DNA from 2 places in the Pseudaquabacterium inlustre genome. Region 1 is predicted to be linked to the other one. Evidence: predicted binding sites of a transcription regulator. Region 1 holds the regulator's gene; the other holds the start of a gene.
The links. Region 1 encodes HrcA, which represses chaperone genes, less so after heat shock. Its sites were predicted from a motif close to TTAGCACTCNNNNNNNNNGAGTGCTAA; they were not measured.
Positions count from the first base shown of each region.

Region 2: rpoH (RNA polymerase sigma factor RpoH) is a predicted target of HrcA. The motif match lies at 7,206-7,232, and genes of this name have one in related genera.

Region 1 is NZ_JBBUTH010000001.1:968,981-984,892, forward strand. Features, by position in the region: partial or broken gene katG (catalase/peroxidase HPI) at 71-2,275, shown strand; tRNA gene AACH10_RS04150 (tRNA-Ile) at 2,313-2,389, opposite strand; gene AACH10_RS04155 (CreA family protein) at 2,475-2,951, shown strand; gene hrcA (heat-inducible transcriptional repressor HrcA) at 3,047-4,072, opposite strand; gene AACH10_RS04165 (NAD kinase) at 4,172-5,047, shown strand; gene recN (DNA repair protein RecN) at 5,050-6,783, shown strand; gene rapZ (RNase adapter RapZ) at 6,780-7,694, shown strand; gene AACH10_RS04180 (LON peptidase substrate-binding domain-containing protein) at 7,691-8,329, shown strand; gene mutY (A/G-specific adenine glycosylase) at 8,349-9,455, opposite strand; gene AACH10_RS04190 (dynamin family protein) at 9,452-11,449, opposite strand; gene mutM (bifunctional DNA-formamidopyrimidine glycosylase/DNA-(apurinic or apyrimidinic site) lyase) at 11,612-12,445, opposite strand; gene AACH10_RS04200 (tetratricopeptide repeat protein) at 12,496-14,367, shown strand; gene AACH10_RS04205 (lipoprotein insertase outer membrane protein LolB) at 14,367-14,900, shown strand; gene ispE (4-(cytidine 5'-diphospho)-2-C-methyl-D-erythritol kinase) at 14,972-15,862, shown strand; tRNA gene AACH10_RS04215 (tRNA-Gln) at 15,901-15,912, shown strand, end outside.
Region 2 is NZ_JBBUTH010000003.1:227,147-243,058, reverse strand. Features, by position in the region: gene AACH10_RS06390 (DUF3429 domain-containing protein) at 1-463, opposite strand, end outside; gene AACH10_RS06385 (DsbC family protein) at 649-1,371, opposite strand; gene AACH10_RS06380 (FAD-dependent monooxygenase) at 1,403-2,545, opposite strand; gene ychF (redox-regulated ATPase YchF) at 2,709-3,803, shown strand; gene AACH10_RS06370 (CHASE domain-containing protein) at 3,871-7,158, shown strand; gene rpoH (RNA polymerase sigma factor RpoH) at 7,274-8,203, shown strand; gene AACH10_RS06360 (PEP-CTERM sorting domain-containing protein) at 8,204-8,845, opposite strand; gene AACH10_RS06355 (SCO family protein) at 8,923-9,564, opposite strand; gene cyoE (heme o synthase) at 9,552-10,460, opposite strand; gene AACH10_RS06345 (COX15/CtaA family protein) at 10,487-11,656, opposite strand; gene AACH10_RS06340 (SCO family protein) at 11,653-12,429, opposite strand; gene AACH10_RS06335 (SURF1 family protein) at 12,392-13,150, opposite strand; gene AACH10_RS06330 (twin transmembrane helix small protein) at 13,181-13,417, shown strand; gene AACH10_RS06325 (cytochrome c oxidase subunit 3) at 13,535-14,419, opposite strand; gene AACH10_RS06320 (DUF2970 domain-containing protein) at 14,490-14,723, opposite strand; gene AACH10_RS06315 (cytochrome c oxidase assembly protein) at 14,720-15,343, opposite strand; gene AACH10_RS06310 (cytochrome oxidase small assembly protein) at 15,362-15,487, opposite strand; gene ctaD (cytochrome c oxidase subunit I) at 15,516-15,912, opposite strand, start outside.

The DNA.
Region 1 (15,912 bases):
CCAGGCTCAATTGGCCTTTCAATCCCCATTTTCAGAGACTATCGATCTCGATCCTGACCTGGAGACCTCGATGAGCAGCATCAGCCAATGCCCGTTCCACCAGACCACCGGCGCGCGCAGCACCCACGCCCAGCGCTCGAACGCCGACTGGTGGCCCAACCAGCTGAACCTGGCCATCCTGCACTAGCACCAGCCGGTGTCCAGCCCGATGGACGACGGCTTCGACTACGCCCACGCCTTCGGCCAGCTGGACTACAGCGCCCTCAAGCGCGACCTGGCCGCGCTGATGACCGACAGCCAGCCCTGGTGGCCGGCCGATTGGGGCCACTACGGCGGCCTGTTCATCCGCATGGCCTGGCATGCCGCCGGCACATACCGCACGGCCGATGGCCGCGGCGGCGCCAGCACCGGCAACCAGCGCTTCGCGCCGTTGAACAGCTGGCCCGACAACGGCAACCTCGACAAGGCCCGCCGCCTGCTGTGGCCGGTGAAGAAGAAGTACGGCAACGCCATCAGCTGGGCCGACCTGTTCATCCTGGCCGGCAACGTGGCCATGGAGACCATGGGCTTCAAGACCTTCGGCTTCGGCGGCGGCCGCGCCGACATCTGGGCCCCCGAGGAAGACATCTACTGGGGCGCCGAGACCGAGTGGCTGGCCACCAGCGACAAGCCGCACAGCCGCTACAGCGGTGACCGCCAGTTGGAGAACCCGCTGGCCGCCGTGCAGATGGGCCTGATCTACGTGAACCCCGAAGGCCCGGACGGCAAGCCCGACCCCGCGGCCAGCGGCCGCGACGTGCGCGAGACCTTCGCCCGCATGGCCATGAACGACGAGGAAACCGTGGCCCTGATCGCCGGCGGCCACACCTTCGGCAAGGCCCATGGCGCTGGCGACCCCAAGCTGGTGGGCCCCGAGCCCGAGGCCGCGCCGATGGAGGCGATGGGCTTCGGCTGGATCAACCAGTTCGGCAGCGGCCACGGCGTGCACACCACCACCAGCGGCATCGAGGGTGCCTGGAAGCCGAACCCCACCCGCTGGGACATGGGCTACTTCAGCGTGCTGTTCAAGTACGAGTGGGAGCTGGTGAAGAGCCCCTCGGGCGCCCACCAATGGCGCGCCAAGGACTGCGCGCCCGAGGACATGATCCCCGATGCGCACGACCCCACCAGGCAGCACGCGCCGATGATGACCACGGCCGATCTGTCGCTGAAGTTCGACCCCGCCTACGAGAAGATCTCGCGCGACTTCCTGGCCCATCCGGAGAAGTTTGCCGACGCCTTCGCCCGCGCCTGGTTCAAGCTCACCCACCGCGACATGGGCCCCAAGCGCCTGTACCTGGGCCCCGAGGTGCCGGCCGAAGACCTGATCTGGCAAGACCCGCTGCCAGCCGTGGACCACCCGCTGGTGGACGCTGCCGACATCGCCGAACTCAAGCAGCGCGTGCTGGCCACCGGCCTGGGCGTGAGCGCGCTGGTGGCCACGGCCTGGGCCTCGGCCAGCACCTTCCGCGGCAGTGACAAGCGCGGCGGTGCCAACGGCGCCCGCATCCGCCTGGCGCCGCAGCGCGACTGGGCCGTGAACGACCCCACGCAACTCGCCCGCGTGCTGGCCACGCTGGATGGCGTGCGCGACGCCTTCAACGCCGCGCAGACCGGCGGCAAGCGCATCTCGCTGGCCGACCTGATCGTGCTGGCCGGCGCCGCCGGCGTGGAAGCCGCGGCCCGCGCCGCCGGCCATGCCATCGAAGTGCCCTTCACCCCCGGCCGCACCGACGCCACGCCCGAGCAGACCGATGCCGACTCGTTCGCGGTGCTGGAGCCCCAGGCCGATGGCTTTCGCAACTGGCGCAAGGCGCCGTTCAGCGTGTCACCCGAGGCCATGCTGGTCGACCGCGCCCAGCTGCTGGGCCTGAGCGCACCCGAGATGACCGTGCTGGTGGGCGGCCTGCGCGTGCTGGGTGCCAACACCGGCGGCAGCCGCGATGGCGTGCTCACCCAGCGCGTGGGCCAGCTCAGCAACGACTTCTTCGTGCACCTGACCGACATGGCCACCACCTGGCAGCCCGTGGGCGACAACGCCTACGAAGGCCGCGACCGCACCAGCGGCCAGCTGAAGTGGACAGCCACCCGCGTCGACCTGGCCTTCGGCGCCCACTCGCAGCTGCGCGCCATCAGCGAGGTGTACGCCCAGGACGACAACCGCGAGAAGTTCGTGCGCGACTTCGTGGCGGCCTGGGGCAAGGTGATGGCGCTGGACCGGTTCGATCTGCGCTGAGCGGCGACGGGGGCCGGGCAGATCGGATCGGTCAGGGTGGTAGGCCGTATTGGACTTGAACCAATGACCAAAGGATTATGAGTCCTCTGCTCTGACCAACTGAGCTAACGGCCCCCTGTGACGAGGCGCGATTCTAGGCGGCGCAAGACAGCCCCCGGCCCGGCTCACAATGCCGGCACCCTGCACCGGAGTTGCCTGCATGATCGTCCGCCGCCTCGCCCCTGCCCTTGCCACGCTGCTGCTGGCCGCCACTGCTGCCCAGGCCGAGAAGCTGGGCGAGGTGGACACGGCCTTCAAGCTGATCGGGCCGGATCACAAGATCGTCGTCGAGGCCTATGACGACCCCGCGGTGCCGGGCGTCACCTGCTATGTCTCGCGCGCCAAGACCGGCGGCGTGAAGGGGGCGCTGGGCATCGCCGAAGACAAGGCCGAGGCCTCGATCGCCTGCCGCCAGGTGGGGCCGATCAGCTTCCCGAAGCCGTTGCCCAGGCAGGACGAACTGTTCAGCGAGCGCATCAGCCTGGTGTTCAAGCGCCTGCGCGTGGTGCGCATGGTGGATGCGCAGCGCAACGCGCTGGTCTACCTGACCTACTCCGACCGGCTGATCGACGGCTCGCCGAAGAATGCGGTGACGGCGGTGCCGGTGGATCGGGCGACGCCGATCCCAGTGAAGTAGACCGAAGCGAGCCGGTCAAACGCCGGGCCGCCCCAAGCTGACCGGCCAACCCGCCCGGCGGGTGGTTCCGCGTACCCGCGGAACCGGGTGCCCCATCACCTCTGACTCAGGGCGTTGCCGACCAGGCGCGCGGTGATGTCCACGATCTGCACCATGCGCTCGTAGGCCATGCGCGTGGGGCCCACCACACCCAGGGTGCCGACGATGCGGCCGTCCACCTCATACGGCGCCGACACCACGCTCAGCTGCTCGTACGGCACCACGCCGCTCTCACCGCCGATGTAGATCTGCACGCCCTCGGCGCGGCTGCTGTTCTCCAGCAGGCGCAGCAACTCGGTCTTCTGCTCGAACAGGTCGAACATCTTGCGCAGCGAGCCCATGTCCTGGCCGAAGTCCTGCACGCCCAGCAGGTTGCGCTCACCCGAGATCACCACCTGGTCGGCGCCATCGGCCATGGCATCGCTGCCGGCCTGCACCGCCGCCTGCATCAGCGTGGCGATGTCGGCGCGCAGCGCATCCACCTCGCTGCGCAGGCGCAGGCGCATCTCGTCCACCGCCAGGCCGGCGTAATGGGTGTTGAGGAAGTTGGTGGCCTCCACCAGCTCGCTCTCGGGGTAGTCGCGGGCGGTGAAGATGACGCGGTTCTGCACGTCGCCCTCGGGCGTCACCAGAATCACCAGCACGCGCTTGTCGCCCAGGCGCAAGAACTCGATGTGGCGGAACACACCGGCGCGCTTGGGCGCCGTCACCACGCCCACAAAATGCGACAGGCTGGACAGCATCTGCGCCGCCTGGGCGATCACGCGCTGCGGTTGATCCGGCTGCAACTGGTCGCGCACGCTGGCCACGTCGGCCGGCATGGTGTCGAGGTTGACCGGCCGCGCGGTGAGCATGGTGTCGACGAACACGCGGTAGCCGCGCGCCGTGGGGATGCGCCCGGCGCTGGTGTGCGGGCTGGCGATCAGGCCCAGCTCTTCCAGGTCGGCCATCACGTTGCGGATGGTGGCCGGCGACAGCTCCAGCCCCGAGGCCCGCGACAGCGTGCGCGAACCCACCGGCTGGCCATCGGCGATGTAGCGCTCGACCAGGGTCTTCAGCAGGGTGTGGGCGCGCTCGTCCATGACTGTTCCGTGACTCCGATTCATTGTACGGAACGGCCTGTGGGAACCCCGTGGCGCCGAGGGTTTGCCGAGGGGCCCTGTGGTGTAATCCCCCGCACGATGTCACGCCGCTTCCATCATGCCGCGCTGGTGGGCAAATACCAGGCCGAAGGCATCCGGCCGCTGCTGGCCGAGGTGGCGCAGTTCCTGATGCGCGAAGGCCTGGAGGTCTCGCTCGAACGCGAGACGGCACTGAGCACCGGCCTGACCGAGTTCGACGCCCTCACCCCCGCGCAGATTGGCGCGCGCTGCGACCTGGCCATCGTGGTCGGCGGCGACGGCACCATGCTGGGCATCGCCCGCGAGCTGGCCCGCCACAACGTGCCGCTGGTGGGCATCAACCAGGGCCGGCTGGGCTTCATCACCGATGTGCCGCTGGGCCACTGGCGCGAGGCCCTGGCGCCGATGATCGCCGGCGACTACGAGGAAGACCCGCGCGCCATGCTCGAAGGCGAGCTGTGGCGCGACGGCGAGCGCTTCTTCGAGGGCCTGTCGATGAACGACGTGGTGGTGGGCCGCGGCGCCACCGCCAGCATGGTGGAGCTGCGCGTGGACATCGGCGACGAGTTCGTCGCCAACATCCGCGCCGATGGCCTGATCGTCTCGTCGCCCACCGGCAGCACGGCCTATGCGCTGTCGGCCGGCGGGCCCATCCTGCACCCACGCATCGCCGGCTGGGTGGTGGTGCCGATCGCCTCGCACACCATGAGCAACCGGCCCATCGTGCTGCCCGATGCCGAGGAAGTGCGCATCACCGTGGTGGCCGGCCGCGACGCCTCGGCCAACTTCGACATGCAGGGCCTGGCCAGCCTGCTGCACGGCGACCAGGTGCGCGTGCGGCGCTCGGCGCACAAGGTGCGCTTCCTGCACCCGCGCGGCTGGAGCTACTACGCCACGCTGCGCAGAAAACTCCGCTGGTACGAGGGAGTGGTCTAGCCATGCTGCGCCGTCTCGCGCTGCGCGATTTCGTCATCGTGCCGGCGCTGGAACTCGACTTCCATGCCGGCTTCTCGGTGCTCACCGGCGAGACCGGGGCCGGCAAGTCCATCCTGATCGACGCGCTGCAGCTGGCACTCGGCAGCCGCGCGGAAAGCGGCGTGGTGCGCGAAGGCGCCGCCCGCGCCGACATCACGGCCGAGTTTGACCGCCCCGCCGCGCTGCTGGGCTGGCTGGACGAGGCCGGCTTCGATCACGACGAGCCCACGCTGCTGCTGCGCCGCACGGTCGATGCCCAGGGCAAGAGCCGCGCGTGGATCAACGGCAGCCCGGCCACCGTGGCCCAGCTGCGCGAGGTGGCCGACCACCTGCTGGACATCCACGGCCAGCACGCCTGGCAAAGCCTCACCCGCGCCGCCGCCGCGCGCGAGCTGCTCGACACCCAGGCCGGCATCGCCACCGCGCCGCTGGTGGCGCTGTTCGGCGCCCGCAAGGCTGCGGCCGAGGCACTGGCCCGCGCCCGCGAGCAACGCGACGAGATCGAGCGCGAACGCGAGCGCCTGGCCTGGCAGGTGGGCGAGCTCGACAAGCTGGCCCCGACCGAGGGCGAATGGGCCGAGCTGTCGGCCGAGCACCAGCGCCTGGCCCATGCGCAGGCGCTGATCGACGCCACGCGCGGCGCGCTGAACGCGATCGCCGAGAGCGACGAGGCCAATGCCGAGGCCCTGGCCAGCCGCGCCGTGGATGCGCTGGCCGACGTGGCCGACCACGACGCCCGGCTGCAGCCGGTGATCGACACACTGAACGGCGCACTGGCCCAGCTGCAGGACGCCGCGCACGAACTCAACGCCTACCTGGGCCGTGCCGAGCTCGACCCCGACCGCCTGGGCGAGCTGGATGCGCGCATGTCGGCCTGGATGGGCCTGGCCCGCCGCTGGCGCCGCCCGCCCGACGAACTGCCGGCCCTGCTGGCCAGCTGGCGCAGTGAGCTGAAGGCGCTGGACGCCGCCACCGACACCGCCGCACTCGAAGCCGCCTACGCCCAGGCCGATGCCGCCTACCAGGCCGAGGCCAAGGCCGTCGGCAAGGCGCGCCGCGCCGCCGCCAAGCCGCTGGCCGAGGCCGTGAGCCGCGCGATGCAAAGCCTGGGCATGGCCGGCGGCCGCTTCGAGGTGGGCTTCACGCCGCTGCCGGCGCCGCAGTCGCAGGGGCTGGAGGGCGTGGAGTTCCTCGTCGCCGGCCATGCCGGCAGCACGCCGCGGCCGCTGGCCAAGGTGGCCTCGGGTGGCGAGCTGTCGCGCCTGGCACTGGCGATTGCCGTCACCACCGTGCAGTCGGCTGGCGCGAGAGGCAATCAGGCAGGCCCCGGCACGCTGATCTTCGACGAGATCGACGCCGGCATCGGCGGCGCCGTGGGCGACACCGTGGGCGCCTTGATGAAGCAGCTGGGCAGCCGCGTGCAGGTGCTGGCCGTGACCCACCTGGCCCAGGTGGCCGCTTGTGCCGACCAGCACTACGTGGTGGCCAAGGCCCCGCAGGCCGATGGTCGCACTGCCAGCAGTGTGGCCCCGGTGGCTGGCGAGGCCCGCGTGGCCGAGGTGGCGCGCATGCTGGGCGGCGAGCGCATGGCCGGCACCAGCCTGGCCCATGCCCAGGCCATGCTGGCACAGCCGCCGCAGGTTGACGCACCCGCCGCCCCTGGCAAGCCCCCCGCCCGCCGCCGCAGCAAAGCATGAGCACCGACGCCGTACCCGCCTCCCCGTCCGCCCCCGTGTCCGCCAGCCGCGAGCTGGTGCTGATCAGCGGCATCTCGGGCTCGGGCAAGTCGGTGGCCCTGCATGCGCTGGAGGATGCCGGCTTCTTCTGCGTGGACAACCTGCCGCCCGAGTTGCTGTGCGCCTACATGGCCCTCGACAACCCGCGCTACACCCGCCGCGTGGCGGTGGCGGTGGATGTGCGCGCCGGCCGCTCGCTCAACGGCCTGGTGCCGCTGGTGGCCGAGTTGCGCAGCGAGGGCGTGACCATCCGTCCGATCTTCCTGGACGCCGGCACCGACACCTTGGTGCGCCGCTTCTCCGAAACGCGCCGCCCGCACCCGCTGAGCCACCCCGAGATCGACGGCAACGGCCAGCATGCGCTGATCGAGGCCATCGAGCTCGAGCGCCTGCTGCTGGCCGAGCTGCGCGAGCTGTCCACGGTCATCGACACCAGCGTGCTGCGCCCGGCCGGCCTGCGCGCCCACATGCGCCAGCTGCTGGCCACGCCCACCGACCGCCTGACCCTGGTGTTCGAGAGCTTCGCGTTCAAGTACGGCGTGCCGCTGGATGCCGACTACGTGTTCGACGTGCGCATGCTGCCCAATCCGTACTACGTGCGCGAGCTGCGGCCGATGTCGGGCCGCGACCAGCCGGTGATCGACTTCCTGGCGCAGCAGCCCGAGGCCGCCGAGCTGATGGCGCAGATCGAGGCCTTCGTGCGGCGCTGGCTGCCCTCGCTGGCCACCGACCAGCGCGGTTATGTCACCGTGGCCATCGGCTGCACCGGCGGCCAGCACCGCTCGGTCTACATGGTCGAGCAGCTGGGCCGGCGCTTTGCCGACCACGGCGCCACGCTGGTGCGCCACCGCGAGCTGGACGCCAACGGGTGAGCGCCACCGAAGCGCCCGCCGTGGGTGTGACGCTGCCCGACCTGCCGCTGTTTCCGCTGCAGATGGTGCTGTTTCCTGGCGCGAAGCTGGGGCTCAAGGTCTTCGAGGCGCGCTACCTCGACCTGATGAGCCGCTGCCTGCGCAGCGGCGAGCCTTTCGCCGTGGTGTGCATTCACCAGGGCAGCGAGGTGCAGCACCCGGGCGAGGCGCCGCCGCGCTTCGAGAGCCTGGGCACGCTGGCCCGCCTGGACGAGCTGGATGCCGAGCAGCCGGGCATCCTGCGCGTGCAGTGCCAGGGCACGCGCCGTGTGCAATTGGGCGCACCGCGGCAGCAGGCCGACGGCCTGTGGCGGGCCGACGCCACGCCGTTGGCCGACGACCCGGTGCTGCCGATTCCCGCGGCGATGACGGCCTGCGCGCTGGCGCTGGGCCAGGCCATCCAGGCCCTGGCAGCGCAAGACCAGCGCCCCTTCCTGCCGCCCTTCCAGCTCGACCAGGCCGGCTGGGTGGCCAACCGCTGGTGCGAGTTGCTGCCGCTGCCACTGGCCGCCAAGCAGCAGCTGATGGCGCTGGCCGATCCGCTGGCGCGGCTGCAGCTGGTCGACGAGTTCCTGCGCAGCAAGCAGGTGATCTGAGCCGACCGGCGCGCGCGCCTCAGCGCGGCGGGCCGGCGTCCAGCAGCTTGCGGATCGGCGCCGGCAGGCCGGCGGCCAGGGCCTCGGCCACCGTCCACCAGCGGCCGCCGGGCAGCGCCGCCTCGATGGCCGCCAGATCGGCATGCGCCAGCGCCGCCGGCAGCTGCCAGACGCAGGGCTGCAGCGTCCAGTCCAGGTGCGTCAGCACATGCTTGAACGGCGGCAGCCAGCGGCCCTCGCCGGGCCAGGCGGCGGTGGCGGCATCGAGCGCGGCCTCGTCGTCGTACTCGGGCAACGTCCACAGCCCGGCCCACACGCCCTGGGCCGGCTTCTGCACCAGCCACACCTGGCGTACGTCAGCCTCACCGCGCATCAGCCACAGCAGCGCATGGCTGCGCGCACCGCGCTTCAACTTGCGCGTCTTCACCGGGTAGGCCTCGGGCCGGCCTTCGGCGCGGGCCGCGCAGGGCGCACGCCAGGGGCAGGCGTCGCAGGCCGGCTTGCGCGGCGTGCACAGCGTGGCACCCAGGTCCATCAGGCCCTGGGTGTAGGCGCTGATGTCGCTGGCGGCTTCGGCGGCGGCGCCCTCTGTTGCCTGCGTGGCCGCGGGCAGCAGGGTCTGCGCCACATCCCACAGTGCCCGCTCGTTGCGGGCCACGGCCAGGTCGTCGCCGATGCCCAGCACGCGGGTCAGCACACGCTTGACGTTGCCGTCGAGGATGGCCACCCGCTCGCCGAAGCAGAAGGCCGCCACTGCCGCGGCCGTGGAGCGGCCGATGCCCGGCAGCTCGGCCAGCAGCGCGGCGCTGCGCGGAAACTGCCCGCCATGCTGCGCCACCACGGCCTGGGCACAGCGGTGCAGGTTGCGCGCGCGGCTGTAGTAGCCCAGGCCGCTCCACAGCGCCAGCACCTCGTCCTCGTGCGCCGCGGCCAGCGCCGCCACGTCCGGAAAGCGCGCCAGGAAGCGCTCGTAGTAGCCCAGCACCGTGCTCACCTGGGTCTGCTGCAGCATGATCTCGGACAGCCACACGCGGTACGGGTCGCGCGTGCGCTGCCAGGGCAGCGCATGACGGCCATGCCGGCGCTGCCAGTCGATCAGCGCGGGGGCCAGCAGGTGGCGACTCACGCGGCGCCGCGCGCCGCAGCGGTGTCGGCCGGCGTCACCAGCTGCAGCCGGGGCGAGGCTGCACTGTCGCCGCCGGGCGCCGCCGCGGCACGGCGGCGCAGGCGGTCCAGCTCGGCGTCGATGTCCTCGGCCAGGCGCTGCAGGCGCTCTTCCTGGCCCTGCAGATCGGCGATGCTGCGTTCCAGGCCGCTCTCGGCGTCGCGGATGCGCGCATGGGCCTCGCGCCGCTGCTGCAAGGCCTTGCGGTGCTCGCGCAGCTGCTCGTCCATCTGGCTGCCCACGCTGCGCAGCCAGCCTTCGATCTCGTGCGCCGCGCCCTCGAACACCACGCGCAGCTTGGACAGCAGCAGCCGCGTGAACTGCTCGATGAAGCCCGGCTGCGCCAGACGCCACACCTGGGTGATGCTGACATGGCGTGCGTAGCCGGCCTCGATGCGCTGCAGCTCGGCGATGAAGTCGGCCGCCGCCGGCCGCGGTGGCAGGCCCAGCGTCAGGCCGAACTCGCCGTTGAGTTGCCCCTGCGAGGTGGCCAGCATGGTCTCCAGCTCGGCCAGGCGGCGGTCGGCCTCCATCACCATGCCGCGCAGGCGTTCGCCCAGCACCGCGAAGGCCCGCGCCGCACCCAGGCGCAGCAGGCTCGCCTCGCTGTCGCTGCGCATGCGCTGCACGGCCTCGCGCACCTGATCGCTGGAGAGGCTGTCGAGCACGCCATGCGATTCGCGCGACAGCACCAGGCGCAGCGCCGCCAGGCGCGGCGCGCAGCGCTCGAACTCGGCCGCCTCGGCATCCAGCCGGCCGGTCATCAGCTGCAGCCGGGCCAGGCTCTTGCCGCTCAGGCTCTTCAGCTCGAACAGCTGCTCGGCCACCTGGCGCTGGCGCTCGGCCAGGCGGCGCATCGCGCCCTGGTGCAGGGCTTGCGCGCCGTCTTCCACCATGCGGCCCACCACGCGGCTGCGCTGCGGCAGCAGCTGCTGCAGCAGCGCGTCTTCCAGCGCCGGCAGGCGGCTGCGCGCCAGTTGCTCGCCATCGCCGTGCACGCGGCCGGTCAGCGCATCGCGTGCCGACAGCGGAAACACCCGGTCCGGCGGCACGCCCAAGGTCTGGCCCACGCTGTCGCACTGGCGCTGCAGCAGGGCCGCCACCTCGTCGGCGCTGCGCAGCGGGTCGACCAGGGCGTCGATCTTGTTCAGCACCACGAAACGCTCACAGGCCTGGTTGCCCAGGTGGTCGCGCCACACGCTCAGGTCGGCCTTGGTGACGCCGGTGTCGGCCGCCAGCACGAAGACCGTGGCATGCGCCGAGGGCAGCAGGCTCAGCGTCAGCTCGGGCTCGGCGCCGATGGCGTTCAGCCCCGGGGTGTCGACCACCACCAGGCCGCGGCGCAGCAGCGGGTGCGGCACATTCACCAGCGCATGGCGCCAGGCCGGCACCTCGACCAAGTCGTCGGCGTCGCGCGGCGGGTTGTCCTCGGGGTGCTCGTCGTTCCAGAAGCCCAGTGCACGCGCCTGGGCCACGCTGACGCGCTGGGTCTGCGTGACGCGCTCCAGCGCGCCGGCCATCGCGTCGGCATCGTGCACCGGCAGCGGCACCTGCTGCCACAGCTCGGGCTGCTCGCGCAGCAGCGACACCGGCTGGCCGCCGATGCGCGTGTCGATCGGCAGCAGCGCCAGCGAGGGCGGCTGCTGCGCATCCCAGCCCAGCTCCACCGGGCACATGGTGGTGCGGCCGGGCGTGGCCGGCATCACGCGGCGGCCCATGTCGGCGAAGAACAGCGCGTTGATCAGCTCCGACTTGCCGCGCGAGAACTCGGCCACGAAGGCCACCACCAGCCGGTCGGTGGCCAGGCGCTGGCGCACGGCCTGGGCCAGCGCCTTGCCGTCGGCGTCGAGCAGGCCGTTGTCGGTGAGCAGCGCGGTGAAGCGCTCGATGCTGCGGTCCAGCCCGCGCCGCCAGGTGGCGAGCGTGTCGATGCTCGTGAGCAGGGGGCTGTTCATGCGGCCTCGGTGGTGGGCTGGGGTGGAATCTGGCGGAACCGGGTTGGGAAGCCATGCTAGCGCAGGCCCGGCGCGTCGTCCGGTCGCCTGTTTCACGGCGTCCGGCCCGGCCGCCGGCCGCGCTGTGATCGATTTAACGCGGCGTGGCGAACACCCGGCCGTTCAGCGGCGCTGGCAACCGGGGCAGTAGTAGGTGGAGCGCTGCGCCTGCACGATGCGCCGCACCGTGCCGCCACAGCGGCCGCAGGCCTGGCCCTCGCGGCCGTAGACCCCGGCCTCCTGCTGGAAGGCGCCGCTCATGCCATGCGCGTCCTTGAAGTCGCGCAGCGTCGAGCCGCCCAGCGCGATGGCCCGCGCCAGCGTCTCGCGCAGCGTGCCCAGCAGGCGCTCGGCGCGCGGCCGGCTGATGGCGTTGCAGCGCGTGCGCGGGTCGATGCCGGCGCGGTGCAGCGCCTCGCAGGCGTAGATGTTGCCGGCGCCCACCACGATGTCGCCGGCCAGCAGCGCCGCCTTCACCGGCGTGCGGCGGGCATGCAGCTCGGCATGGAAGCGCTGCGGTGTCAGCGCCGCGTCGAAGGGCTCGGCGCCCAGGCGGGACAGCAGCTTGGCCGCCGGATCGCAGCCCAGACCGGCCGACCACACCACCGCGCCGAAGCGCCGCGGATCGGTCAGCCGCAGGACGCCACGGCTGGTGCGCAACTCCACATGGTCGTGCGGGCCGCGCTCGCCGGGCGCGTCGGACAACTGCAACGAGCCCGACATGCCCAGGTGCCACAGCAGGCCGCCGGCGTCGCGCCCATCGGGCGCCGACAAGGGCATCCACAAATATTTGCCGCGTCTTTGCAATGCGCCGACGCGCTGGCCGGGCAGCGATTCGGGCGGCACGCCCAGCGGCCAGCGCAGCGGTTTGCCCAGTTGCGCGGCCTGGATCTGCGCCCCCTCGAGACGCGCCGACAGGCTGGCGCGCGTGACTTCGACCTCGGGCAGTTCTGGCATCGGGGAATTATCCTCGCCACCTAGAATCCATCGGGTTTTCAGGAGTCTTGATGACCGGCCCAGCCGACCCCGCGCGCCGCCCCGGGCGCCTTTTCGTTCGTGGGGCCGTGCTCGCCGCAGCGCTCGCCTGCGGTGCCGCCTCGGCCCAGAGTGCCGAGGCCGCGGCAGCGCCTGAAGCCCCTGCCGCGCCGGTCGAGAACTCGTCGCTGGACGCGCCGATGTTCTACCAGTTGCTGATCGGCGAGATGGAGCTGCGTGCCGGCCGCGCCGGCTCGGCCTACGAGATCCTGCTCGACGCCGCGCGCCGCCAGGGCGACGAGGCGCTGTTCCAGCGCGCGGTCGACATCGCCCTGCAGGCCCGCGCCGGCGACCAGGCCCTGGCCGCAGCCAAGGCCTGGGCCGATGCCAAGCCGCTGTCGGTGGCGCCGCTGCGCTACCAGACGCAGATCCTGTTCGCGCTGAACCGCCCGGCCGAAACGGCGGTCCCGCTCAGCACCTGGCTGCAGAAGCTGCCGGTGATGGAGCGCCCGGGCCTGATCACCGCACTGCCGCGCCTGCTGCAGCGCATGCCCGACCGCGCCCAGGCCCTGGCCCTGGTCGAGAAGCTGGTGGCCCCGTACCAGTCGGCCCCGGCCACGCGCCTGCCCAGCCAGCTGACGCTGGGCCGCATGCACCTGGCCAACAACGAGGCCCCCAAGGCCCTGGCCCTGGCCCAGGCGGCCCAGGCCAGCGATCCGGCGTCGGCCGGCCCGGCCCTGCTGGCACTGGAGATGCTGCCGGCCACGCCCGCCGCCGAGGCCGTGGTCACGGCCTACCTGGCGCGCCCCGACGCCGAGCCGGCCGTGCGCCTGGCCTGGGTGCGTGCGCTCACCCAGTCGCAACGCTACGCCGAGGCCACGCCCCAGCTCGAGCAGGTGACACGCGAGCGCCCGCAACTGCCCGACCCCTGGCTGACACTGGGCGCACTGCGGCTGGAACTGCGCCAGCCCCGCGAGGCCGAGCAGGCGCTGCTGCACTACGTCGAGCTGGCGCAGGCGCCCAAGGGGGCCGACGGCAGCGCGGCGGCCACCACACCCACCGCCAGCCGGCCCGCCACAGCGCCCGACGAGGACGACGACGCCGATGGCGACGCCGAATCGGGCGGCAGCGCCACCACCGGCCTGAACCAGGCCTGGCTGCTGCTGGCCCAGGCGGCCGAGCAGCGCGGCGACCTGAAGGGGGCCGAGCAATGGCTGGCCAAGGTCGACAACCCGCAGCGCCTGATCGAGGTGCAGGCGCGCCGCGCCACCATGCTGGCCCGCCAGGGCAAGATCAAGGAAGCCCGCGCGATGATCCGCGCCGTGCCCGAGCGCACCGGCGACGATGCGCGCGCCAAGGCCATGGCCGAGGCGCAGATGCTGCGCGACGTCAAGCGCTGGCGCGAGGCCGCCGAGGTGCTGGCCGAGGCCGCCGGCCGCTTCAAGGACGATGTCGACCTGATCTACGAACAGGCCATGGTCGAGGAGAAGCTCAACCGCTTCGCCGAGATGGAGCGGCTGCTGCGCCGCGTGATCGAGCTCAAGCCCGAACACCCGCATGCGCACAATGCGCTGGGCTATTCGCTGGTCGACCGCAATGTGCGGCTGCCCGAGGCGCGCGAGCTGATCCAGCGCGCGCTGGAACTCGCGCCCGGTGACCCCTTCATCACCGACAGCCTGGGCTGGGCCGAATTCCGCCTGGGCCGCCACGACGAGGCGCTGCGCCTGCTGCGCCAAGCCTATGGCGCCCGCCCCGACACCGAGATCGCCGCCCACCTGGGCGAGGTGCTGTGGGCCGCCGGCCAGAAGGACGAAGCCCGCCGCATCTGGCGCGAGGCGCAGGCCCGCGACGCCCAGAACGAGGTGCTGCGCGAGACCCTGGGCCGGCTGAAGGTCGGCCTCTGATGCCGCGTCGGCGCGGCATGCTGGCGCTGGCCTGCACCGCGCTGCTGGGCGCCTGCGCTACGCCGGCCTCCCGGCCCGGCGATGCCACCCTCCCCGTGCTGGAAGGCCGCCTGGCCCTGCGCGTGGACGGCCAGCCCGAGCGCGACCTGAGCGCCAGCTTCGAGCTCAGCGGCAGCGCCGAACAGGGTCTGCTGGTGCTCAGCGGCCCGCTGGGCGCCACCGCGGCGCAGGCCCGCTGGACGCCCGCCGGCGCGTGGTTGCGCAGCCCCCAGGGCGAGCAGCCGTTCGCCACGCTCGACGCCCTGGCCGAGCACAGCCTGGGCGAGGCCTTCCCGATCGCCGCGCTGTTCGATTGGCTGCGTGGACGCCCCTGGCCCGGCGCGGCCCATGCCGGGCGCAGCGACGGCGTGGCCGGCTTCGAACAGCTGGGCTGGCAGGTCAGCCTGGCACGCCTGGCCGAAGGCTGGCTGGAGGCGCGGCGCCCCGGCCCACCGGCCGTGACGGTGCGCGTGCGCCTGACGCCGGCCTCCTGAGCGAGTGCCTGAGCGGCCGCATGCCCGTGGCCGTGCCCGCGGCGGCGCCCACAGGCCGCGACAATCGCGCCATGCCCCTGCACGCGCTCTACGACGTTCCGGCCCCGGCCAAGATCAACCTGTTCCTGCACGTCGTGGGCCGGCGGCCCGACGGCTACCACCTGCTGCAGTCGGTGTTCGCGCTGATCGACTGGTGCGACACGCTGCACTTCGAGCGCCGCAGCGACGGCCGGCTGGCCCGCCACGACCTGGGCCCGGCCCTGCCGGCCGACGACCTGAGCCTGCGCGCCGCCCGCGCGCTGCAGCAGGCCAGTGGCTGCACGCTGGGGGCCGACATCTCGGTGCTCAAGCAGGTGCCCTGGGGCGCCGGGCTGGGCGGCGGCAGCTCCGACGCGGCCAGCACGCTGCTGGCGCTCAACCGCCTGTGGCGCCTGCACTGGCCGCGCGAACGCCTGGCCGCGCTGGCGCTGCCGCTGGGCGCCGACGTGCCGTTCTTCATCGGCGGCGACAACGCCTTCGTCGAAGGCATCGGCGAGCAGCTCACGCCGCTGCCGCCCGAAGCCCTGCCGCCGCAGTGGTTCGCGGTGGTCAAACCGGCGGCCTCGATCGCCACCGCTGCAATCTTTTCGAGCCCCCTGTTGGCAAGAGCCACAAAGACTGCTATAGTCATGGACTTTCTCGCAGACGCAAAACAACGCGGCGGCATCGAAAGCGGTTACGGTCAAAATGACCTGCAGCCGCCGGCTGAAAGCCACTGCAGCGAGGTGACGCAAGTCGCCGCGTGGCTTGAACAACGCTTCGGCAACAGCCGCATGACGGGTTCAGGCAGCGCAGTGTTCGCGAGAGCCGGCACCGGCAGCCAACCTTTGGCGAACTGGGCGGCGGATGAACTTCCGCCAACCTGGGTTGGACGCATGTGCCGCAGCCTCGCCCGCCACCCCCTGGTGGAATGGGCAGGTTGAAACGGTTTTGAGGGTTCGGCGCAAGCCGGGTCCTGTGTAGGGGAGTCGCC
Region 2 (15,912 bases), on a different contig from region 1:
CTGCCGCGCCCATGAAGCAGCTCACCGAGGCCACGGCCGAGAGCCGGAAGCGCAGCGTCAGCCAGCGCTGCAGGCCCTGCACCGGGTAGACGCGGCGGTCCACCGCGTAGCACACGGCCAGCATGACGCCATGCACCACCAGGCCGGCGCTGGCCGGCATCATCACCGCCACCCAGGCGATCAGCGAGGGCACCACGCCCCAGATGAACAGCGAGGCCGAGGGCGCCGTCTGGCGGAAGGCGATGCCCCAGTGGATGCCGCCCAGGAACGAGACGATCACCGCCGCATAGGCCGACAGCGCCAGCGTGGCGTAGGGGTGGGCCTCGATGTTGACCACCCACACCAGCAGCGCGCCCAGCACGAAGGGCACCAGGCCCAGGTGGCCCAGCCAGCGGGCGGTGTCGGTGAGCGGGGCCTCGTAGATCGGGGTGGGCAGGTGCGGAGCGGGGGCGGCGCGGGTCACGGCGGATGTCCTCTGGCGGAACTTGGGCGGAGCGCGCTCAGGCCGAGCGCCTCCGCATTGTCGCCGCGCGGTGAGAACCCGTGGGACAGGGCACGCGACGCGGGCCGAGCGCCGGGCCGCTCCCAAGCCGGCCCGGGAAACCGCCCGGCGGGTGGACGCCGAACCCGGCGGCCGGGTGCACCATGTCAGCTCTTCTTGCCGGCGGCCATGCGGGCCTCGATCTGCGCCGTGGGGATGGCGCCCGGTGCGCGCGAGCCGTCCTCGAACACCACCGCCGGCGTGCCGGTCACCTTGTAACGGCGGCCCAGTTCGGTATTGCGCTCCAGCGCCGTGGTGTCGCAGCCGGCGGCGGCCTTGCCCGGGGCCTGGCCGTCCACCATCCAGTTGCGCCACACCTTGCCCGGCTCCTTGGCGCACCAGATGTCCTTGCTCTTGGCGGTGGAGTCAGGCCCCAGGATCGGGTACAGGAAGGTGTAGATGGTCACGTCCTTGAGCGCCAGCAGGTCCTTCTCCAGCCGCTTGCAGTAGCCGCAATTCGGGTCGGCGAAGACCACCAGCTTGCGTGCGCCGCTGCCCTGCTTGAGCACCACGGCGTCCTTCAGCGGCAGGCTGGCGAAGTCGATGGCGGTGAGCTTGTCGATGCGCGCCTGGGTCAGGTCGGACTTGCTGCGGGTGTCGATGATCGAGCCCTGCACCAGGTGGTTGCCGTTCTCGTCGCTGTACAGGATGTCGGTGCCCAGGCGCACCTCGTACAGGCCGGGGATCGGCGTCTTGCTGACCTCGTCGATCTTCGGAAAGTTGGGCAGGCGCTCGGCCAGGTTCTTGCGGATCGCGGCCTCGTCGGCCATGACCGGCAGCGCGGCGGCCAGCGTCAGCAGGGCCAGCGAACGGCGCAGCAGGGGAAGCATCGGGGTCATCGGCGGGCTTTCGAGGGTGGCGTCAGCGGTCGAGCGCCTGTTGGGTGAGCAGGCGCTTGATCGGCGCCAGGCGGTCGAGCAGAGTCATGCCGCGGTTGCGGAGTTCCCGCAGCACCGGCTGATCCTGTGCGAAAAGATGGTGCAGGCCGTCGGTCACCAGGGCCATCGCGGCATTCGGCCCGGCGCGCTGGCGCTCGTAGCGGCGCAGCAGCGTGGCGTCGCCCAGCGCACGCCAGGGCTCACGCTGGGCGATCACCTCGGCCAGCGCGGCCACGTCGGCCAGGCCCAGGTTCAGGCCCTGGCCGGCCAGCGGGTGCACCACATGGGCGGCATCGCCCACCAGGGCCCAGCCGTCGCCACACAGGCGCTCGGCACGGCCCAGCATCAGCGGCCAGGCCGCGCGCTCGCTGGCCAGCGTCAGGCTGCCGGCCGCACCGCCCGTGGCCTCGTTCAGTGCCTGCTCGAAAGCGGCCGGCTCGGCCGCCAGCCAGTGCTCGGCCTGGGCCGTGGGCAGTGACCACACCAGGCCGTAGCTGGCGCCGGGCTGCGGCCGGTCGAAGGGCAGCAGGGCCAGCACATCGGGCGAGCGGAACCACTGCCGCGCCACGCCCTGGTGGGGCTGGCTGGCCACCAGGCGCGCGGCCAGCGCGGTGATGCCGTAGGGGTGGCGCTCGAAGCGCACGCCCAGCGCCTCGCGGCTGGCCGAGGCCTTGCCTTCGGCCAGCACGGTGAGCGGCACACCGGCCGGTGCCGCATCCAGAAACGCGAGGTGCGGTGCGAAGCGCGCCGCGGTGGCCAGCGCCTGCTCCAGCGCCGCGGCATCGACGATCCAGGCCAGCGCCTCGGCGCCCTGCTGCCAGGCCGAGAAGGCGATGGCGCCGCGGGCGCCGGCGGCATCGGCGGCGTCGCCGTGCACGCGCATGTCGTCCACCGGCGTCACGGCGTCGGGCGGCAACGCATCCCACACCTTCAGCGTGGTCAGCAGGCGGCGCGAGCGGTCGTTGAGCGCATAGGCCCGCACATCGGGCCGGGCCGGCACGGCGGCCGCGTCGGCCACCGCCGGCGCCCCCACGACGCCCACGGCCAGGCCCTGCCGCGCCAGCGACAGCGCCAGCGCCAGGCCCACCGCGCCGCCGCCGCGGATGCACACATCACAGGAATTCATCGGCCTCATTGTAGGAAGCCGCCCCATGCCCCCAAGGCGCGAACAGGCGGCGATCGGCCGGCCATCCGGGGCCGGCGGCCCACCTGTCAGCGCCCCGTGAACCCGACCGCCTAAAATCCACGGTTTGCATCCGGGGGCCCGCGCCTCCAGTCGAAAGCCCCCCATGAGCCTCAAATGCGGCATCGTGGGCCTGCCCAACGTCGGCAAGTCCACCCTGTTCAACGCCCTCACCAAGGCCGGCATCGCCGCCGAGAACTACCCGTTCTGCACCATCGAGCCCAATGTGGGCGTGGTCGAGGTGCCCGATCCGCGCCTGGGCCAGCTGGCCCAAATCATCTCGCCCGAGCGCATCGTGCCGGCCATCGTCGAGTTCGTCGACATCGCGGGCCTGGTGGCCGGTGCCAGCAAGGGCGAGGGCCTGGGCAACCAGTTCCTCAGCCACATCCGCGAGACCGACGCCATCGTCAACGTGGTGCGCTGCTTCGAGGACGAGAACGTCATCCACGTGGCCGGCAAGGTCGACCCGATCGCCGACATCGAGGTCATCCAGACCGAGCTGTGCCTGGCCGACCTGGGCACGGTGGAAAAGAGCCTGCAGCGCTACACCAAGGCCGCCCGCTCGGGCAACGACAAGGACGCCGCCGCGCTGGTGAAGGTGCTCGAGAAGTGCCAGGCTGCCCTCGACCAGGCCAAGCCGGTGCGCAGCATCGACTTCAGCAAGGAAGAGCTGGCCATCCTGAAGCCGCTGTGCCTGATCACCGCCAAGCCGGCGATGTTCGTCGGCAACGTGGCGGAAGATGGTTTCGAGAACAACCCGCTGCTCGACCGCCTGAAGGCCTATGCCGAGGCGCAGAAGGCGCCGGTGGTGGCCATCTGCGCCAAGACCGAGGCCGACCTGTCGGAGATGTCCGACGAGGACAAGGCGCTGTTCCTGGCCGAGATGGGCCAGGACGAGCCAGGCCTGAACCGCCTGATCCGCGCGGGCTTCCGCCTGCTGGGCCTGCAGACCTACTTCACCGCCGGTGTGAAGGAAGTGCGCGCCTGGACGATCCACATCGGCGACACCGCGCCGCAGGCCGCCGGCGTGATCCACGGCGACTTCGAACGCGGCTTCATCCGCGCCCAGACCATCGCCTTCGACGATTTCATCGCCTACAAGGGCGAGCAAGGCGCCAAGGATGCGGGCAAGATGCGGGCCGAAGGCAAGGAATACGTCGTCAAGGATGGCGACGTGATGAACTTCCTGTTCAACGTCTGATCCCGGGCTGGCACCCGCCACGGCGGGCCCGGCACGGGCTCGGTCCGCCACCGGACGGCAGCCACCCGTGAGTCGCAGTACCGCCTCCCCCGCTCCCAAGGACACCGCCACCGGCGGTGCCTGGCGGGTGGCGCTGGCCACCGCCCTGGGCTACTGGCTGCTGGGGCAGGTGGCCCTGATGCTGGCGGTGGCACCGTCCAACGCGTCGCCGCTGTTCCCGCCCGCCGGCCTGGCGCTGGCGGCCCTGCTGGTGCATGGCCGGGCTGCCGTGGTGGGCGTGGCCCTGGGCGCCTGGGCCATCCAGATGCAGTTGGGCGGCACGCCGGCCTGGACCACGCTGGCCGGCTGGCTGATGGCGCTGGCCGTGGCGGCCGGGGCCACACTGCAGGCGCTGGCCGGCCGCTGGCTGTTGATGCGCGGGCGCACCCAAGCGCCGGCACTGACCGAGCCGCGCGAGGTGCTGGTCTTCGCGCTGCTGAGCGCAGCCCTGGCGTGCACGCTCAACCCCAGCATCGCCACCACCGCGCTGAGCCTGGGGGGCGTGCTGGGCGCCGACGACCGCCTGGTGACCTGGTGGACCTGGTGGCTGGGCGATGCGCTGGGCGTGCTGATCGGCACCCCGGTGGCGCTGGCCTGGATCGGCCGGCCGCGCGCCGACTGGGCGGCGCGGCGGCTCACGCTGGTGCTGCCGCTGCTGGTGGCCGGCGTCCTGCTGGCGCTGGCCACGGTGGTGGTGGCCCGCTGGGACGCGCTGCGCGTGCGCAGCGTGTTCGAGCGCGACGCCTCGCAGGCCACGGCCGCGCTCGACACGCAGCTGCTGGCCTCGCTGCACACGCTGGAGGCGGTGCGCGGCGTGTTCCTGGCCTCCGACCAGGTGTCGGTGCTGGAGATGCGCCGCGCCACGGCCCCGTGGCTGGCGATGTCGCTGCCGGTGCAGGCCATCGGCCATGCCGAGCGCGTGCAGCGCAGCGAGGTGGCGCGTTTCGAGGCCCGCGTGCACCGCGAGGACGGCCGCGCGCTGCACGTGTTCGAACGCAGCGACGGCACGCCGGTGTCCGCCGCCGAGGCGCCCGACGACCTGATGGTCATCCGCTACATCGAGCCCGAGGACCGCAATGGCGCGGCGCTGGGCGTCAACTCGCGCAGCGTGCCGGCGGCGCGGGCCGCCATCGACCGCGCCACGCGCACCGACAGCGCCGCCGCCACCGCACCGTTTGCCTTGACGCAGGTGCCCGGCGACGACAGCGGCGTGGTCGTCTACCGCGCGCTGTATGCCGACGGTGCACTGGCCCAGCCCGACAGCCGCCGCGCCGCGCTGCGCGGCATGGTGTTCGTGACGCTGCGCATGCAGGCCGTGCTGGACGCCGCGCGCCAGGGCGCCCTGCCCTACCTGCGCTGGTGCCTGATCGACACCGACCCCACGATCGCGCGCCGCCGCCTGGCCGGCCCGAGCGGCTGCGAGCAGGTGAGCGGTGCCACCCCCGGCACCACATCCGGCACCACACCCGGCCGGCCGGAAGGCACCGCGGCGATCGGCGACCGCCTGGTGCACCACCGGGCCCTGGCCTTTGCCGGCCGCCACTGGGACCTGGTGCTCAGCGCGCCGGCCGCCGAGGTGCCCGACGCCGGCCGCGGCAATGCCTGGCTGTTCTCGCTGGTGGGGTTGCTGGCCACCGGGGTGCTGACCGTGCTGCTGCTGGTGGTGACCGGGCGCACACGGCGCATCGAGGCCGCCGTGGCCGAACGCACCACCGAGCTCGAGCACGAGGTGGCCGAGCGCGAGCGCACCGAGCGCGCGCTGCGCGACAGCGAGCGGCGCCTGCGCAACATCTTCGACCAGGCGCCGGTGGGCATCATCTACGCCGACCTGGACGGACGCATCCGTGAGGCCAACCCGCGGCTGCGCGAGATGACCGGCCTGGACGCCGACACGCTGGCGCAGCGCCGCATCCCCGAGCTGCTGCATCCCGACGACCAGCCGGCCGCGGCGGCCCGCCTGGCGCAGTTGCTGCGGGGCGGGCCGGTCGCACCCTGGCCCCCCGCGCGGCTGAACCCGCCCGCGCCCGCGCCCGCGCCCGAGGCCTGGGTGCAGGCACGCTGCAGCGTGCTGCTCGACGCCGTGGGCCGCCCCGAGCGCCTGGTGGCGGTGATGGAGGACATCACCGACCAGCGCCGCCGCCAGGAGGCCGAGCAGGGCCGTGCCCGCGCCGAATCGGCCAACCTGGCCAAGAGCGAGTTCCTCTCGCGCATGAGCCATGAGCTGCGCACCCCGCTCAACGCCATGCTGGGCTTCGCGCAGCTGCTGGAACTGGACCGCCGCCAGCCGCTGGCCCCGCACCAGGCCGGCTGGGCGGCGCAGATCCTGCGCGCCGGCTGGCATCTGCTGGAGATGATCAACGACACGCTGGACCTGTCGCGCATCGAGGCCGGCGAGCTGCGCCTGCAGCCCGGCGTGGTGGCCCTGGCGCCGCTGGTGCACCACTGCGTCGCGATGGTCGAGACCGCCGCCGCACAGCGCGGCATCCAGATCGACCTGCAGCTGGCCGACGACACCCCCGAACTGCTGGCCGACGAGACACGCCTGCGCCAGGTGCTGACCAACCTGCTGAGCAATGCCGTCAAGTACAACGTCGACCAGGGCCGCATCCGCATCGCGTCGCAAGCCCTCGACGGCGGCCGCGGCGTCGAGCTGCGCGTCAGCGACACCGGCCTGGGCCTCAGCGAGGCGCAGATGGCCGAGCTGTTCCAGCCCTTCAACCGTCTGGGCCGCGAGCATGGCAGCGTCGAAGGCACCGGCATCGGCCTGGTCATCAGCCGTCGGCTGGCCGAGCTGATGGGCGGCAGCCTGCATGCCGAGCGCGGACAAGGTGCACCGGGCGCCACCGGCGCCACCTTCGTGCTGCGCCTGCCCTCGGCCGTGCAGGCGCCGGCCGTCAGCCCGGGCGCCGCGCCGTCGCCGCTGGATGCCCCGCAGCCGGCCTACCGCCAGCGCCATGTGCACTACATCGAGGACAACGAGACGAATGTCGAGGTGCTGCGCGGCGTGCTGCTGCAGCGCCCGCAGGTGCGGCTGAGCGTGTCGACGCTGGGCCTGGAGGGCCTGGACGCGGTGCGGCGCGACCCGCCCGACCTGCTGCTGCTGGACATGCACCTGCCCGACATCGACGGCCTGGCGCTGCTGCAGCGCCTGCAGGCCGACCCGGCCTGCGCCCGCGTGCCGGTGGTGGCGCTGTCGGCCGACGCCACGCCGGCGCGGGTGCAGCAGGCGCTGGCCAGCGGCGCACGGCACTACCTGACCAAGCCGCTGGACCTGGCGCGCTTCCTGGAAGTGCTGGACGCCCAGTTGGCCGCCTGACCTGGGTCAAGGCCCGGAACAGCGCCGGCGCGGGCGGTTTCCCTTCCTTAGCACTCCTCTCGGGTGAGTGCTAATATGAACGGAACCAAATGTCTACGGAGCTCTCCACAGCACCATGACCACCTTGTCCTCCACCACTGCGCTGTCGGTTCGTGACCCCTGGGCCCTGGTGCCCTCGCTGGGCAACCTGGATGCCTACGTGTCCGCCGTGAACCAGCTGCCCATGCTGACGCAGGACGAAGAAAGCACCTACGCCCGCCGCCTGCGCGACGCGGGCGATCTGGACGCCGCCGGCCGCCTGGTGCTGTCGCACCTGCGTCTGGTGGTCAGCGTGAGCCGCCAGTACCTGGGCTACGGCCTGCCGCAGGGCGACCTGATCCAGGAAGGCAACGTGGGCCTGATGAAGGCCGTCAAGCGCTTCGACCCCGAACAGGGCGTGCGCCTGGTCAGCTACGCGCTGCACTGGATCAAGGCCGAGATCCACGAGTACATCCTGCGCAACTGGCGCATGGTCAAGCTGGCCACCACCAAGGCGCAGCGCAAGCTGTTCTTCAACCTGCGTTCGATCAAGCAGAGCCTGAAGGGCGACGCCGCCGACGCCGACCTGCACCGCAACACGCTGTCGGCCGCCGAGATCGAGCGCGTGGCCACGCAGCTGAACGTCAAGGCCGACGAGGTGGTGGAGATGGAAACCCGCCTGTCGGGCGGCGACGTGGCGCTGGAGCCGCAGGCCGACGACGGCGACGAAGGCGGCTACGCCCCGATCGCCTACCTGGCCGACGAGCGCAGCGAACCCACCCGCGTGCTGGAAGACCGCCGCCGCGACGCGCTGTCGGGCGACGGCCTGCTGCGCGCACTGGATGTGCTGGACGCCCGCAGCCGCCGCATCGTCGAGGAGCGCTGGCTGAAGGTGAATGACGACAGCTCGGGCGGCATGACGCTGCACGAACTGGCGGCTGAATACGGCGTCAGCGCCGAGCGCATCCGCCAGATCGAGGTGGCGGCGATGAAGAAGATGCGCAAGGCGCTGGAGGCCACGGCCTGATCAGCGGGCGCGCCGCCGGGCGCCGGCGAGCAGCAGGCCACCGGCAGCCAGCAGCGCCCAGCTGGCGGGCTCGGGCACGGCCGACAGCGTGGACAGGTTGACGTTGTCCAGCCCTGCGGTCTCGAAGGTCGCGGGGCGCGCCGGGTCGCTGACGGCGAACTCCATCTTGATGCTGAGCGTCTTCACCGAGCCCAGCACATTGGCGAACACCACCGGATCCAGCACCAGCGAATAGGTGTGCCACAGACCGTCGTTGGCGGGTTGGCCGACGCCGGCCACGTCCACGGTGATGCCGGAGCCGGCCGTGTGGGTCAGCGTCACCTGGCCGAACGGCGCCCAGTAGTCGGTGTGGCCGCTGAGGTTGCGGACCTGGAAGGACAGCGTGGCGCCCATGTACGCGGACCAGTCGACGCCGCCCAGGTTCAGCACCGCCAGCATGTCGCGGCTGTCCAGGTCGGTGAAGCGCAGGTAGCCACCGCTGGCACCGCCAGTGGCCTGCCAGGTCATCTCGCCACCTTCCACCACCGTCCAGCCTTCGGCTCCAGCATCGAAGCCATGGTGCAGGTCGGCCCGCGCCGGCAACGCCACCAGGCCGGCGGCAGCGATCAAGGGGGCGAGTAGCGGCTTGAGCAGACGGGGCATGTCGGGTCTCCGGAGGCGGTGTCGTGATCTGACAAGCTACCACGTCAGATGCCAAACCGTCTCCCCCCAGAACCCGGTCAGCTTGTTTCGGCGAGTAACGTCTTCAGGTCCTCGGCCAGGGCCTTGCCACCGCCGCCGTAGCGCACGAACAGGCGCACGCGGCCCTGGGTGTCGAACACGTAGGAGCCGGCCGTGTGGTCGATGGTGTAGCTGGTGTCGGTCTTGCCGGGCACCCTGCTGAAGAACACCTTGAATTCCTTGGCCGCCGCCTGGGTCTGCTCGGGCGTGCCGCGCAGGCCCAGCATGTCGGGGCCGAAATTGGCCACATAGGCCTTCAGCAGCTCGGCGGTGTCGCGCTCGGGATCCACCGTGACGAAGATGCCCTGCACCTTGGCGCCGTCGGACCCCAGGCTGCGCTTGACCTCGGCCAGTTCGCCCATCGTGGTGGGGCACACATCGGGGCACTGGGTGTAGCCGAAGAACACCACCACCAGCTTGCCCTTGAACTCGGCCAGCGTGCGCGCCTTGCCGTCGGGGTCGTTCAGGTTGAGCTGGCGGGCGTAGTCGGCGCCGGTGATGTCCACGCCCTTGAAGGACGCGCGGCTGCCGCCGGCGCCAGGGGCGCCGCGTTCGCAGCCGGTGAGCACACCCGCGGCCAGCAGCGCGGCGGCCAGGGCCAGGGCGCGCCGGCGCGAAGGCAGGAAAGTCAGGACAGCCATGGCATCAGGTAGTGGTCGACCAGCAGCGCGGCAAACAGCAGCGCGAGGTAGAGGATGGAGAAACGGAAGGTCTTGCGCGCCAGCGCGTCGCTGTAGTCACGCCACAGCATGATGCCGTAGGCGATGAACCACCCGCCCAGCACCACGGCCGACACCAGGTACACCCAGCCACTCATGCGGATGATGAAGGGCAGCAGCGTGGCCGCGAACAACACCAGGGTGTAGAGCAGCACGTTCAGCCGCGTGAAGTCGGAGCCATGCGTGACCGGCAGCATCGGCAGGCCCGAGCGACGGTAGTCCTCCACCCGGTACAGCGCCAGCGCCCAGAAGTGCGGCGGCGTCCACAGGAAGATGATCAGGCACATGACCACGGCCTCGGGGCCGACGTCGTCGCGCATCGCGGCCCAGCCCAGCACCGGCGGCATGGCGCCCGAGGCACCGCCGATGACGATGTTCTGCGGCGTCATCGGCTTGAGCACCACGGTGTAGACGATGGCGTAGCCGACGAAGGTGGCGAAGGTCAGCCACATGGTCAGCGGGTTCACCCAGACGTACAGCAGCGCACTGCCGATGGCGCACAGCACCACCGAGAACGCCAGCGCCTGGGCATTGCCCAGTTCGCCCTTGGCCGTGGGCCGCCAGGCGGTGCGCGCCATCTTGCGGTCGATGGCCTGTTCGACCAGGCAGTTGAACGCCGCCGCGGCGCTGGCCACCAGCCAGATGCCGACGGCCGCCGGCACGGCCAGGCCCAGGCGCGGCACGCCGGGCTCGGCCAGCAGCATGCCGATGACGGCGCAGAACACGATCAGCTGCACCACGCGCGGCTTGGTCAGCGCCCAGTACTGGCGCCAGACGGATGCCGGCGGGGGCGTGGACAGGGTGGACGTCGAAGACATCGGCGAAGGCGTTTCTCGAAGACGGATCAGACGGTGCGCAGCCGCTGCGTGCGGCCGGCAGAGTTCAGGGACGAAGCGGGCGCGGCCTGCCCGGCGCGCACGCGCGCCAGCAGCGAGGTGAGCACGCCCACCAGCGCAGCGGCGCCGCCGCTGTGCGCCAGGGCGCCGGCGATCGGCCAGCCCAGCACCACGTTGGACAGGCCGCTGCCGGCCTGCGCCAGCACCAGCGCCAGCAGCGCCAACGCATAGCGGCGCTGCGCGACGCCGCCGTGGCGATGCAGCACCCAGGCCAGCGCCAGCAGTGCCGCGAAGGCCACCAGCGCGAAAGCGCGGTGCACCAGGTGGATGGCGACCAGTGCCTCGAAGGGCAGGAAACCGCCGTGCCCGGCGCGGCCCAGCTCGCGCAGCAGCGTGAAGCCATGCGCCATGTCGGCCGCCGGCCACCACTGGCCATTGCAGGTGGGGAAACCGCTGCAGGCCATCACCGCGTAATTGGTGCTCACCCAGCCGCCCAGCGCCACCTGCACCAGCACCACGGCCAGCACGGCTCCGGCGAACCACGGTGACGGTCCGCGGCGCCCGGTGGCCGAGGCCGCCAGCAGGGGCCGGTCGCGGAAGGATTCATGCTGCTGAACCAGCAGCGCCAGCAGCACCATCGCCCCCAGCAGGTGCAGCGTGACGATGGCCGGGTAGAGCTTGAGCGTGACCGTGTACTTGCCGAACAGGCCCTGCACGATCACCCACACCAGCGTGGCCACCGGCCACCAGGGCGAATGCGGCAGCGCCCGGCGTGCACGCCAGCTCACCGCGGCCGCCACCAGGATCAGCACCCCAACCACCATGGCCAGGTAGCGGTGGATCATCTCGATCCAGGCCTTGGCCACCGTCACCGGTCCGGTGGGCATGGCGGTCTGGGCGGCCAGGATCTCCTCGTGTGCCGCCAGCGGGTGGGCCTCGCCGTAGCAGCCGGGCCAGTCGGGGCAGCCCAGCCCTGAATCGGTGAGCCGGGTGAAGGCGCCGAAGACGATCAGGTCGAAGGTCAGGAACAGCGTCAGCGCCGTCAGCGCCGCCAGACGGGTGCGCGTGTCGGCGCCGCGCTGGCGCAGCCACCACCAGGCCAGCGGCAGCAGCGCACCCACGCCGGCCATCAGCGCCAGGCGCAGCAGCGGTGACAGATCGACGGCCGAAGGCGTCATGGGCGGCTCGCAGGGCCCATGGCGGGGTCGGCCGCAGCCGCCGCCGCGCCGATCAGCGCCTGGCGACCCGGCTGGTCCCAGCCAGCCGAGGCCCGCAGCAAGCGCTCGATGTCGCGCTTGACCTTGGCCGGGTCGGCATCCACCGGCTGGCGCATCATCCACTGGCCGTGCGGATCGACGATGTACAGGTGGTCCTCCAGCGCCTGCCCCGGCGCCGGCTTCAGCCAGGCGGCCACGGCCTCGCGCGGCAGGCGCAGGATGTTCATGCCCGGCGTGGCCTCCAGCGCCTGGCGCAGGGCCGGCGTGACCGGCGCGTCGTCGACCACCAGCCACAGCTTGTCGATGCGGTCACGCTCGCGGCCGGTCATCTCGCGCAACTGCCGCTGCATGAACAGGCGCTTCTCGCAGGCCGCCGCGCACGCACCACTGTCCACCGCCACCAGCAGCCACTGCCCCGCCAGTCCACGCAGCGCCTGCGGCGCCCCGGCCAGCGTGCGGCCCTCCAGCGCAGGCATCGCCAGCGGCGACACCAGCGTGCCGTAGGCCGTGCCCGTGGGCCGCACCACGTAGAAGGTGAAGTAGCTGGCGATCACCGGCGCGGCACAGACGGCCAGCACCAGCAGCATCTTGATGCGGCCCGTCGCGCGCTGGCGCACCACCACATCGCCAGGCGACGGCAGCGAATGCACCACCAGGCCCAAGGGTTCATCGGCCGGTGCGGCGTGGCGCGGGGCCTCAGCGGCGGCGGGGTCGGAGGATTTGGAACCAGACATACAGGCCCGTGATCAAGGCGCTGAGCGCAAACCACTGGAAGGCATAACCGTGGTGCTTGCTCACATCCAGCGTGGCGGTCGGCCACTGGCGCAGCAGACCGTCATCGGGGTTGGGGGCAGGCGTCGAAGTGGCGTCAGCCGGTGCGGCCAGGGGCCGCTCGGCGTCGGTCTGCTGCAGCGACAGGGGCCGCAGAGCGATGCCCGCCTCGCGGGCGAATGCATCGGTGTCGAGATTCTGCCGGATGCGCCCGGACTCGGCCGCGCCCAGCTCGAACAGCTTGCCCGGCGGCGGGGCGATGCGGCCAGGGACCAGCACCTCGCCGTCCGGTGTGGCCAGGGCCGGCAGCGCGCTGCGATCGCGCGGATCACGCGGCATCCAGCCGCGCTGCACCAGCACCGCATCGCCGGGGCCGAGCTGCAAGGGCGTGAGCACATAGAAGCCGACGCGCCCGTTCATCTGCCGGTTGTCGAGGTACACCGTGTGCCTCGCGAGCCAACGCCCGCGCAATGCGGTGCGGCGGTAATGCTGCTCGGCGGCCGCGGCCGGCGTGCGCGCCAGCGCGTCGGCAGCCAGCGGCGACAGCGCGGCTCGGCCTTCGATGCGCGTGTGCAGGTCGGTCTTCTGCCGCGCGCGGTCGAGCTGCCACACGCCCAGGCGAGCGGTCAGCGCCACACTGGCCAGGGCCGCCGCCAACACCACCCATCGCCCCCTCGTCAGCATGCGCCGGGGCCCCGTCGATAATCGCAGCCGATGAAAGCCGTGATCGTGATCGCCCTGGTGTTCGTGCTGGTCGCCCTGGCCAGCGCGGGCCTGTTCATGCTGCGCGGTGGCCAGCCCGGCGACGATGGCTCGCCCGGGCAGCGCGACAAGCGCATGGCCCGCGCGCTGGCGCTGCGGGTGGGGCTGTCGATCGCGCTGTTCCTGTTCATCCTGTTGTCGTGGTGGATGGGCTGGGTGCAGCCCTCGGGCCTGCCGGTGGGCCGCTGAACGACGCGCCTGGGCGCTGAAAACGACAGACGCCGCGGGTGGCGGCGTCTGCTGGGGATGTCGGCCCGGGCACTGCCCGGCCGACGCTGCGCGGTGATGGTGGCGATCAGCCCTGGCTCACAGCCAGTAGACCAGGAAGTACAGGCCCAGCCACACCACGTCCACGAAGTGCCAGTACCAGGCGGCGCCTTCGAAGCCGAAGTGACGCTCGGCGCTGAAATGGCCCTTCTGCAGGCGCAGCGTGATGAACAGCAGCATCAGCATGCCCACGAACACGTGGAAGCCGTGGAAGCCGGTCAGCATGAAGAACGTGGAGCCGAAGATGCCCGACGTGAGCTTGAGGTTGAGCTCATGGTAGGCGTGGTAGTACTCGTAGCCCTGGAAGCACAGGAACACGACCCCCAGCAGCACGGTGATCCACATCCAGCTGATCGTCTTGGCGCGCTGGCCGGCGATCAGGGCGTGGTGGGCGATGGTCAACGTCAGGCCCGAGGTCAGCAGGATGGCGGTGTTCAGCGTGGGGATGGGCCACGGACCCATGGTGCTGAACGGCTCGACCGTGCCGCCGGGGGCGGCGGTGGCGCCACCGCCGGCGCTGGGCCAGATGGCCTTGAAGTCGGGCCACAGCAGCTGGTGCTCCAGGTTGCCCAGCATCGGCAGCGCATGGGCACGGGCCCAGTACAGCGCGCCGAAGAAGGCCGCGAAGAACATCACCTCCGAGAAGATGAACCAGCTCATGCTCCAGCGGTACGAGGTGTCGATGCGCTTGGAGTACAGGCCGGTCTCGCTCTCGTGGATGGCGTCCTTGAACCACACGAACAGCGTGCGCAGCCAGATCACCAGGCCGAGCAGCAGCGAGTACTTGCCCCAGTCGGCCCCGTTGACCCACTGGCCGGCGCCCAGGATCACGAAGAACAGGCCCAGCGCGGCCATGGCCGGATGCGCCGACGGCGCCGGCACGAAGTAGTAAGGGGTCACCCCATTGGGCGTGGCTGCGGACATCTTGTGTGTTCTCCTCGTAACCTCGTTGACTTCGATGGACTGTTTCAGTATCGGATGGAAGGCGATGGGGTCAACCGGCGGCCACGCCGCTGGCCACCACCCACCGCACCAGCAGCACCAGCGCCAGCACGAACAGTGCGGCGCCGGCAATGCCGGCCATGATCACGTGCACCGGATTGAGCTTGCTCACATCCTGCGCGTAGTCGGACGACCGGCGTACGCCGAAGAACGACCAGGCCACGGCCTTGATCGTCTGCAGCAGCGAAGCGGGCCGCTGCGCGGCGTTGCGCAGGTCGTCGCTCATGTGCCCTGCCCCACGGGCACCGGGGCCTGCGCGGTCTTCTTGCCCACCTGCTTGCCGGCCACCTCGAAGAAGGTGTACGACAAGGTGATGGTGGTCACGTCACGCGGCAGCTTGGGATCGACGTAGAACACCACCGGCCACTGCTTGGCCTCGCCGGCCTGCAGCGTGTACTCGTTGAAGCAGAAGCACTCGAGCTTGTTGAAGTGGCTGCCGGCCTGCAACGGCGCATAGCTGGGAATGGCCTGCGCGGCCATCGTGCGGTCCTGCTTGTTGCGGAACTCGTACATCACCGTGGCCAGTTCACCCGGATGCACCTTCATCGAGCTCACCGCGGGCTTGAAGTCCCAGGGCCCGCGCGCGTTGGCGTCGAACTCGACGGTGATGGTGCGGCTGGTGTCGACCTGCGTGTTGGCCTTGCGGGCCGCATTGCTGCTGAGCCCGGCGCCGGTGACACGCTCACTGACCGACAGCACGTTGATGCCCAGGGCATCGCAGATCGTGCGGTACATCGGCACCAGCGCATAACCGAAGCCGAACATCGCCAGCGCCACCACACTCAGCTTGCCCAGCATGCGCCGGTTGTCGCGGCGCAGGGCGTGGAGCATCGAGCCGAAGGCCATGGTGTGCGAGCCTGGGCGTCAGCGGCCGAAGAGCACGATCTTGGCCACGAAGCCCAGACCGAAGACCACGGCCACCGAAGCCAGCACCACGGCCAGCTTCAAATTGGCCTTGCGCTGCTGTTGCTGCTGAACGGAATCGACCATGGCCTCGGGCAAGGGGTGGCTTGAACGATCAGCCCAGCACGCGGGTGGCGCTGGCGTCCAGCTTGGGCGGGTTCTCGAAGGTGTGGAACGGGGCCGGCGACGGCACTTCCCACTCCAGACCTTCGGCGGCCTCCCAGGGCTTCTGCGGGGCCTTCTGGCCCTGGCCGCGCATCATCGGCACGACGATGAACAGGAAGAAGTAGACCTGGGCGAAGCCGAAGGCGAAGGCACCGATCGAGGCGATCTGGTTGAAGTCGGTGAACTGCATCGGGTAGTCGGCATAGCGACGCGGCATGCCGGCCAGACCCAGGAAGTGCATCGGGAAGAAGGTGACGTTGAACGCGATCAGCGACCACCAGAAGTGCAGCTTGCCGCGGAATTCGGAGTACATCACCCCGGTCCACTTCGGGCCCCAGTAGTACACG